2 regions of the Cellulosilyticum sp. genome follow, and region 2 is predicted to be linked to the other one. Evidence: predicted binding sites of a transcription regulator. Region 2 holds the regulator's gene; the other holds the start of a gene.

Region 1 (5,050 bases), on a different contig from region 2:
CACTGTTTAAAATTGGATTGGTAGTAGGTTTTGAAACAATCTTTGCACGAAAGCTAATTATAACAGTAGATTTGGAATTAAGTCTAGCATCATTTGAAGCCGAAATATAAAAACCTGTCGTAGGATTAGCGCTTGTATTAGAGACATTATTAATGGTGACAGAACCAGATATAAATTCAAGATTACTAGGTAGGGTATCAGAAAAGAATACATGAAATAGTGGATAGTCTGTGGTATTTGTAAAAGTAGATGTATAGGTAACAATCTCGCCTAGATAAGCGCTTGTAGGTGTAACTGTTTTTGTAGGTGTTAAGGTAGCCGCAGATAGGGTGATTTCACGAAGCCTTACTTCATCTATAGCATAATCATTACCATTAGCAGCAGGACCTTCGCTAAGAAATTTCACAGTAATTTTTGAATTTGAGCCAGTATTAAGTAGTGTGCCTATTTCTTTCCACTTAGGGACAACTGTCTGTATGGGAAGCTGAACGCCTAATGTTTCGTCATAAAGGGTGGAACCATCGGCAGATAAAATCTGGACACCTAGTGCAGGAAGTGCTAATCCGAGTTTATTATCTAAATTAGCAATCCAGGTAGAAAATAAATAATAGGTATTGGGAGAGACGGTTAGTTCTTGTTGGAAAATAACAGCCCCAGGATTATCGCCGTTTATAGGAAGAAAACGACCTGTCTCATCGCCAGTAGTTTTATTAGATAAGACCCACCAGGAATAATCTGAGCGAGGATAAAGAATATTGGTAATGCTATAGTTACCATCTATAATAGCTTCGCCAGGGCCTGAATAATTAAAGTCGGTAATGATATCGGAATAGGGAGAAGTCTCTGGACGCGAATTAGCAGCAGTACCAGCTACAAAAGAACCAAAAAGACCATTATCAGCGATAGTTATAAGATTAGTGGTAGAAAGAGAGGCTGTAGAATCTAAAACTGTTTCAATGGGAGAGTAAGTTATAGGACCGTCTAAAAAATTCTGATCAGTTAAATTATCTGTAGAAACAGTAATGAAAAGAGTGTTGGGGGTAGTAGAATCTAGATTGGTTGCAATGCTAGGTGGATTACTCACATAAGATAAAGGAGGGTCGGTACCTTTAGGCGTAGAACCTGTAGTAGCGTCAGAAAAATTGCCACTAGTGTTAGTTGCAGTATCACCGTAGGCTTCTACAAGAATATAACTTCCAGCAGGAACATTAGTGAAAGTAAAAGAGCCATCAGAACTGGTTATAGCATTAATACGGCTAGTTGTAGTGGTGTTTTGAAGGACGATAGGAACATTAGGTATGCCACTATCAGAAGACGTTACAGAGGTAGTTCTATTGACATCAAAAATCAGACGACCTGATACAGTAGGCAATGTAAATATCTCCTTTCAGAAATATAAGCGCTAATTTATCATATGATATAAATAAAAAAGGTATAACTATAAATGGCAAAAGCTATGGAGGTTCTAAGTCCATAGCTTTTTTATATGGGAGGGAGTCTAGGCCTCTCCATAAGTTTAGATATATTGGTTTCTAAATATGTGTGTGTTTATTATCTAGAATAATACTCGATAATAAGTTGCTCGTTAATTTGAATAGGAAGCTCATCACGTTGAGGCGTCCTAATGAGTGTACCTTTTAGTCTATCGCGATTTACTTCAAGGTATGGGAAATCAGTTGCAATTTCCATGTTGTCTTTGAAAATTTGTAAGTCTTGAGATTTTTCTTTAAGTGAAATTACATCACCTACTTTAACAGCATAAGAAGGTCTATCAACTTTCTTGCCATTAATAAGGAAATGACCGTGGTTAACCATTTGTCTTGCTTGGCGAATAGAACGTGCAAAGCCCATTCTATAAACCATATTATCAAATCTTGTTTCAAGAGCTGATAAGAAAATTGGACCAGGGTTTGAGCCTGCTTTTAATGCCTTGTTTACGTATTTAGCAAATTGTTTTTCTAAAACCCCGTAATAGGCTCTTAATCTTTGTTTCTCAAGTAGTTGAGTACCGTAATCAGAGAGTTTTTTACTGTCCCTACTTGTTGTATTTGTTGCTCTGTCCATTGCTTTAGGATGCCCTACTACGTTTAATCCAAGGCTTCGGCACATCTTAAAACGTGGACCCATCATTTTTGCCATATTGTCCTCCTGTTCTTAATAATAAGCTTATTATGAGATTATAATAACACAAGTTAAAGATTAATGAAAGTCATTATCAATAAAAAATATAAATTTGTAAAATCTGTACATAAAATTTTGGAAAATAGTACTTTGAAATATAAGATGTAGATAAATATAACTTGTAGAGTTAAAAACTCAGTTTAATTAGTCCTAAATAAAAGTGAGTGGCTGAAAAGAAGTTTAACTTATTTATCATCCTATGAAAAATGAGAGTGAAAATATAAAAACTGGCACAAAATATAGGCGCATGTAAATTTAATGCTTAAATATAATAATAAATCAAATAAATACTATTGGAAAATGATTATTTGTTGGTTTATAATGTTAAGTAATAGAATAATTAAAATAGATAAAATAAATAGTCAATTGATTTGCCCAGATAAAAGTGGTAGGTTATTTAAATAAAGACACATATATAGTACTTTTGTAAAAGTGAGTATACTATATATAGTATTGAAAATGACGGATTACAGATAAGATAAAGCAGCACAATAGCTTAGAATATATAGACTGTAAGAAAAAATAGAAGGAAGAAGAGAAGGGAAGCGAGATAGTGAGCCAGTTTAATGTAGAAGTTTTTAATGAATTAATGTTACAAAAAAATATCATGGATACGCTTACACAGATTCAAGAAGAATACAAAGAAGATGGGTATAGCTTAGAAAAGCTTTATACGAGAGTGAAACTTTTATATAAAGAAGGAATGAGTGAAGAGGCAAGAATTAATACACTTATTAAATCTGCAGTGGAACTTATTACAAAGGAAGCTCCTAAGTGGGAGTTCATTGCTTCTAGATTATTAATGTGTAAAGCAAATGCAGAAATTCATGAACGTATGCAAAAAGGCGGGATCACAAGTTTTTATGAGAAGCTTTTATATTTAACAAAAGAACAGCTTTATGGGGAATATATTTTAGAAAATTATAATAAGGAAGAAATAGATAGTTTGGCTACTTATATGAAAGAAGAACGTACAAACTTACTTAATTATAGTGGACTTGATTTACTGTTAAATCGTTATGTAATTAGAAGTCATAGCCATGAATTATTAGAAACACCACAAGAAATGTTTATGGGTATTGCCATGCACTTAGCTTTAAATGAAAAAGAAAAAGTAAAATGGGCAAAAGCTTTCTATGATTTATTAAGTCAGCTTAAAGTGACAGTTGCAACACCTACTATGTCAAATGCACGCAAACCTTATTATCAACTTTCCTCATGTTTCATTGATACAGTACCAGATAGCTTAGAGGGTATTTATAGAAGTATTACAAATTTTGCACAGGTTTCTAAGTTTGGTGGTGGTATGGGACTTTATTTTGGGAAGGTACGTGCCAATGGAAGTAGTATTCGTGGTTTCGAGGGTGCTGCTGGTGGTGTTATTCGTTGGATTAAACTTGCTAATGATACAGCTACAGCAGTAGACCAATTAGGAGTAAGACAAGGCGCAGTTGCATGTTACTTAGATGTTTGGCATAAGGATTTACCAGAATTCTTGCAGCTTAGAACAAATAATGGGGATGACCGTATGAAAGCCCATGATGTTTTCACAGGTGTATGTTACCCAGATTTATTCTGGAAAATCGCAAAAGAAGATATTGAAGGGGACTGGCATTTAATGTGTCCTCATGAAATCCAAACAGTAATGGGATATGCCCTTGAAGACTTCTATGGTGAGGAGTGGGAAAAACGTTATTTAGAATGCATTAAGGAAGAACGTATTAGCAAACGCACCGTTAAGATTAAAGACCTTATTCGTCTGATCTTAAAATCTTCTGTAGAAACAGGTGCACCATTTACATTTAACCGCGATCATGTGAATAAAATGAATCCAAATGGTCATGAAGGGATGATTTATTGTTCTAACCTTTGTACAGAGATTGCTCAAAATATGAGCGAGATTAAAGGGATTAAAAAAGAAGTAAAGGTAATTGATGGACAAACGGTAGTGGTAGAAAGTATGGAAGCTGGGGATTTCGTAGTGTGTAACTTAGCCTCTCTTACACTTCCTAACATCGAAGAAGATGAACTGGAAGATGTAGTTTATACTATTACAAGAGCTTTAGATAATGTTATTGACCTTAACTTCTATCCACTTGAGTATGCAAAAATTACTAATAGAGGCTATAGACCAATTGGACTTGGAGCAAGTGGGTACCATCATTTACTTGCTAAAAAAGATATTCCTTTTGAATCACAGGAGCATCTTGATTACATTGAAGATTTATTTGAAAAAATCAATTTTTATGCTATTAAAGCAAGTAGCAGTTTAGCAGCAGAAAAAGGAATGTATAGTCATTTTGAAGGTAGTGATTGGCAGACAGGGGCATACTTTGAAAAACGTCATTATGAGAGCGAAATGTGGGTAAACTTAAAAGCAGAGGTTGCAAAGAATGGTATGCGTAATGGCTATTTATTAGCTATTGCACCGACTAGCTCTACATCTATTATTTCAGGGACTACAGCATCTATTGACCCTATTATGAAGAAATATTATATTGAAGAGAAAAAAGGTGCACTTATTCCACGTGTAGCACCAGACTTAAATGCACAAACTGTATGGCTTTATAAAAATGCACATTATATGGATCAGACATGGCTTGTAAAAGCAGCAGCTATCAGACAACGTCATATTGACCAGGCACAATCACTTAATTTATATATCACACCAAACTTCTCAATGCGTAAACTATTAGATTTATATCTTTTAGCATGGGAAGAAGGCGTAAAAACAATTTATTATGTAAGAAGCCAATCTCTAGAAGTAGAAGAATGTGATTCTTGTTCAGCATAATATCTTATTAAAAATAAGAGGAGGAACGTATGGAGAAGTTAGTAAAGAAATTACTGTTTAATGAAAATGGGGACA
Region 2 (5,050 bases):
TACAGCGTTTACCGTATAGCGTATATACTTTACTTGTACCTGTCATTCCTATTTTGTATTTATATCATCCTGTACGTCTTAAAGATTTTGCAAAGTACTATTTGTTAAGTACAGGAGTTGCGGCATTAATTGGTGGTGCAAGCTTTACCTTATGGTATCAACTTCAATATTATGTACCGGGCTATAAACCAACGTTAGAATTTATATTTCTAATAGGTATAGGTGTGGGTTTTATAGTATATTTTTCATTTTATGCAATTAGAAAACGATTGGTCATGCCTCATTTTGAATACGATTTAGAGATACATTATGATGGAAGGATGGAAAGGGTACCAGCTCTTTTAGATACAGGAAATATGTTATATACACCAATTGGTCATCAACCGGTTCTGGTTGTGACATATGATGCAATTAAGAAGATACTAGAGGATGAAGAGTGTAAAGCAATTGAAAGTTGCCATAATGATGTAGAAAAGATGATGGAATTGGATAAAGGTCCTAGGTATATTATTCCCTTTCACAGCATGGGCTGTGAAAATGGATTACTATGGGGCGTGATGAGTGAATGCATAGTGCTTCATAAAGGTGGATTTGAAAAGCAAATTCCAAAATGTATTATTGGCATTGCTTTTGGAAACTTGTGCAGTGATAGAACATATAAAGCATTAATTCATCCGGACTTTATCGTGAGTGAGGGGGAATAAGTTATGATTAAAAAGTGGATTGGTTACTTAAAAAAAATAAGCCGCCATTTTAGATATCGTTACATAAGAAAAAGAGCACAAGCAATTGATTATATTGGTGGAAGTGAAGTCCTACCACCACCACTTACAAGAGAAGAAGAAGAAGAACTTATTGCAAAGATGGCTGCGTCTGAGGGAGATGAGGCAGCACTTAAGGAAATAAAAACAATTCTTATTGAACGTAATTTAAGACTGGTTGTATATATTGCAAGAAAGTTTGAGAATACAGGTATTCATATGGAAGATTTGATTTCTATAGGAACAATAGGACTTATTAAATCTATCAATACATTTAATCCAAGCAAAAAAATAAAACTTGCCACCTATGCATCTAGATGTATTGAAAATGAAATTTTAATGTTTTTACGACGTACAAATAAGTTAAAAACAGAAGTGTCAATTGATGAGCCATTAAATGTAGACTGGGATGGTAATGAATTATTATTATCAGATATACTAGGAACAGAGCCTGATATTATTTATCGTAATATTGAAGAAGAAGTGGATAAGAAGCTTTTAAAACAAGCGTTATTAAAACTAACAGATAGAGAGCGTGAAATTGTAGAACTACGTTTTGGATTTACAACGCAAGGTAAGGAAAAAACACAAAAAGAAGTAGCAGATCTTTTAGGTATTTCACAGTCTTATATATCTCGACTTGAGAAAAAAATAATACTAAGATTAAAAAAGGAAATTAATAGAATGAGCTGATATCCTGAATAAATAATTAGATTATGGAGAAGCTTATTTATAGACTTAACTTATGCTGGAATAGTATGCTAGGAGGCAAGAGATATGGCTATAAATAAGGTAGAAATATGCGGGGTAAATACAGCAAAGCTTCCCATTTTAACAAATGAACAAAAAGAAATATTGTTTAAATTAATTGAACAAGGCGATAATGCAGCGAGAGAAGCTTATATAAGGGGGAATTTAAGACTTGTTCTAAGTGTTATTCAGCGCTTTAATAATCGAGGGGAACATGTAGATGACTTGTTTCAAGTAGGGTGTATAGGACTTATTAAAGCAATAGATAACTTTGATGTTACACAAAATGTAAGGTTTTCTACTTATGCAGTTCCTATGATTATAGGAGAAATTAGAAGGTACTTAAGGGACAACAATGCCATTCGCGTAAGTCGTTCGTTAAGAGACACAGCATACAAAGCTTTACAAGCAAAAGAGCAGCTTACACGAAAAAATGCCAAGGAACCAACTATTCAAGAAATTGCAGATGAGCTAGGTGTTAAGAAAGAGGATGTTGTATTTGCATTAGATGCAATTCAAGATCCGATTTCTTTGTATGAACCAGTTTATCATGATGAAAGTGATACACTTTATATTATGGATCAAGTAAGTGATGAAAAGAGTCAAGATGATATTTGGCTTGAAAATATTGCTTTAAAAGAGGCGATGAAACGCATTAATGAAAGAGAAAAACAAATATTAATGCTAAGATTTTTTGCAGGTAAAACGCAAATGGAAGTAGCAAATGAAATAGGTATTTCACAAGCGCAAGTTTCAAGATTAGAAAAAACAGCATTAAAGCATATGAAAAAGTATATATAATATTATGACGTGAAAGGTGAAGCTTATCCATATTCAATTAATCTATAAAGGGTACGATGAAATGCATTGTACCTTTTATAGGTATTGACTTTTATCTGAAAAATATGGTACGCTTATGGATAATAAAAGCTAGGAGGATATGGTGAATGAAATGCCCTTACTGCGGATATGGTACTTCCAAGGTACTAAACTCTAGACCCGTCAATGAAAATGAAATGATTCGAAGAAGAAGGCAATGTGAAAAGTGTGATAAGCGATTTACTACATATGAGAAGATAGAAACCATTCCTATTATAGTAATCAAACGTAATATGACAAGGGAGCCTTTTGAACGCGAAAAGTTATTTAAAGGAATTTTAAGATCATGTAATAAACGAAGTATTAGTTTAGAGCAAATAGAAGAACTTGTAGATGGTATTGAAAATTATATTAGTAGTTTAGAAACAAAAGAAATTTCTTCTACAACATTAGGTGAGATTACAATGCAGCGACTTAAAGCACTAGATGAAGTATCTTACATTCGTTTTGCTTCTGTATATAAACAATTTACTTCTATTGATGAGTTTATTATAGAATTAGAGAATATAAAAAAATGTAAAAAATAAAAGACGTTTTCACTTTTAGTGAGGCGTCTTTTATTTTTTATTAGTGCCACAAGTTGTGGTCTAGCAAGCGGTATTGAATAGCTTCGGCTATATGAATAGTATCTATAGTGATGCTGTCACTTAAGTCGGCAATAGTACGTGCAATACGTAAAATCTTATCATAGGAACGAACGCTAGAAGAAGAAGTTGTAAACCACTTATCTAACATTGTTTTAGCTTCTTTAGTCAGTTGGCAGTATTTTTTTAAATCACATGTGGGAATTTGACTGTTGTAGTGTAGAGAAGTACCAGAAAAACGTTCTTTTTGATAGTTGATAGCCTTTTGAACTTGTGCATACATTTCTTCTGAGGAAAGTGAATTTACTGAGTTTAAATCAGTTAATGTGGGTGATTTGGTTTCTAGTTGAAGGTCGATGCGGTCTAAAAGTGGTCCTGAAAGTTTGGACATATATTTTTTGACACTATTTAAAGAACAGCTACATTTTTGTGTGTTAGGATAGTAACCACAAGGGCAAGGGTTTGTAGAAGCAATGAGTAAAAAGTCAGCAGGATAAGTTAAGGTGATATTAGCACGTGATAAAGTGATTTGATGCTCTTCTAATGGTTGCCTTAGAACTTCTAAGGTATGGCGATTAAACTCTAAAAGTTCATCTAAAAAAAGAACACCTAAATGGGCTAAACTAATTTCACCAGGTTTAGGATGATGTCCGCCGCCAGCAAGGCCTAAGGTTGTGATAGTGTGATGAGGAGCTCTAAAAGGACGCGTATGCATAATAGTATGATTAGGTAATTTATCTGCTAAACTATAAAGTTTAGTAAGGTCGATGCATTCTGATTCTGTCAGAGGTGGTAATATAGAAATAAGACGTTTAGCTAGCATTGTTTTTCCGGAACCAGGAGGTCCCATTAATAAGGCGTTATGAAAACCGGAAGCGCAAATGATAAGTCCGCGTTTAACAGACTCTTGGCCTTTTACATCAGCAAAATCTAGGATTTTGGGAGGGGCAGGAGGAGAAGTTGTAGGCGCGCATTGAGTAAGGTAGCTTTGGTGATGGATAAAAGCAATGACTTCAGATAGATTATGGGCTAAACGTATGTTAATCCCCTGTATAAGACTAGCTTCTCTTGCATTACTAGTAGGAATAACACAGGTTGTATGTTCTGTAGAAGGAAGTGTACATAAAAGGGGTAAAAGTCCACGTACACTACGAAGAGAACCGTCTAGAGCAAGTTCACCTATGAAGAGTGTTTGACGTAATGATTCTAAAGGGAGTTCGCCTGAGCAACATAAAATACCTAAAGCAATAGGCAGATCATAGAGACTACCTTCTTTTTTAATATCTGCAGGGGCTAGATTGACTGTAATGCGGCGAATTGGAAATTTAAAACCGCTATTTTTGATGGCACTTCTAACACGTTCTCTAGCCTCTTTTACAGAACTATCAGGTAGGCCTACAATATCAAACCCAGGTAGACCATCGTTAATATCAATTTCAACCTCAATGGGAATGGCGTCTATACCATTTAAAGAATAACTGTTTAATTTACAGAACATTGGGCTATCCTTTCTATTAAATAAATTTATTTTGTTGAAGTATGGTCATTTCTGAGAAGAAATAAACAATTATGTATAAAGAGTTTATAAATTCCATAAAATGAGGTGTAGAAATGCAAAAGATATATTATCTATGGTTACATCAAGTAAAGTTAAGTGAAACAATAAAATTAGGTTTATTAGAAAGATTTAAAACACCTGAAGCTATTTATAAAATGAATAGTTATCCTGGTATTGCAATGCAGATTGTAGAAAAAATTAAGGCAGCTAAGCCTTATTTGGATGTAGCCAAAGCAGAATATGAGCGGTGTGAAAAACAAGGTGTTACGTTAATTAGCTTAGAAGATGAGATGTATCCTAAATTATTGAAAAGGATTCCTGATGCACCACTTGTATTGTATGTAAAAGGTGAGATAAATATTTTAAATACCCCTACGTTTGCTATAGTGGGGGCAAGGGATTGTTTGGAATATGGTTATGGGATGACAGTTAGGATTGCAGAGGAATTAGCTGCATATGGCATTACTGTAGTTAGTGGTATGGCTAAAGGAATAGATGGTGCTGCACATGAAGGGGCT

The links. The regulator NrdR, encoded in region 2, represses ribonucleotide reductase genes. The targets are predictions, from matches to a motif close to CACAANATNTTGTG.
Region 1: a site for NrdR is predicted at 2,621-2,634, ahead of AC1VAQ_RS19650 (ribonucleoside-diphosphate reductase subunit alpha). Genes of this name have one in related genera too.

Annotation. Positions count from the first base shown of each region.
Region 1 is NZ_CEVXFV010000077.1:6,769-11,818, forward strand. Features, by position in the region: gene AC1VAQ_RS19640 (hypothetical protein) at 1-406, opposite strand, end outside; gene rpsD (30S ribosomal protein S4) at 1,552-2,139, opposite strand; gene AC1VAQ_RS19650 (ribonucleoside-diphosphate reductase subunit alpha) at 2,771-4,975, shown strand; gene AC1VAQ_RS19655 (ribonucleotide-diphosphate reductase subunit beta) at 5,005-5,050, shown strand, end outside.
Region 2 is NZ_CEVXFV010000003.1:111,360-116,409, reverse strand. Features, by position in the region: gene AC1VAQ_RS02390 (sigma-E processing peptidase SpoIIGA) at 1-704, shown strand, start outside; gene sigE (RNA polymerase sporulation sigma factor SigE) at 708-1,454, shown strand; gene sigG (RNA polymerase sporulation sigma factor SigG) at 1,539-2,312, shown strand; gene nrdR (transcriptional regulator NrdR) at 2,459-2,917, shown strand; gene AC1VAQ_RS02370 (YifB family Mg chelatase-like AAA ATPase) at 2,958-4,472, opposite strand; gene dprA (DNA-processing protein DprA) at 4,586-5,050, shown strand, end outside.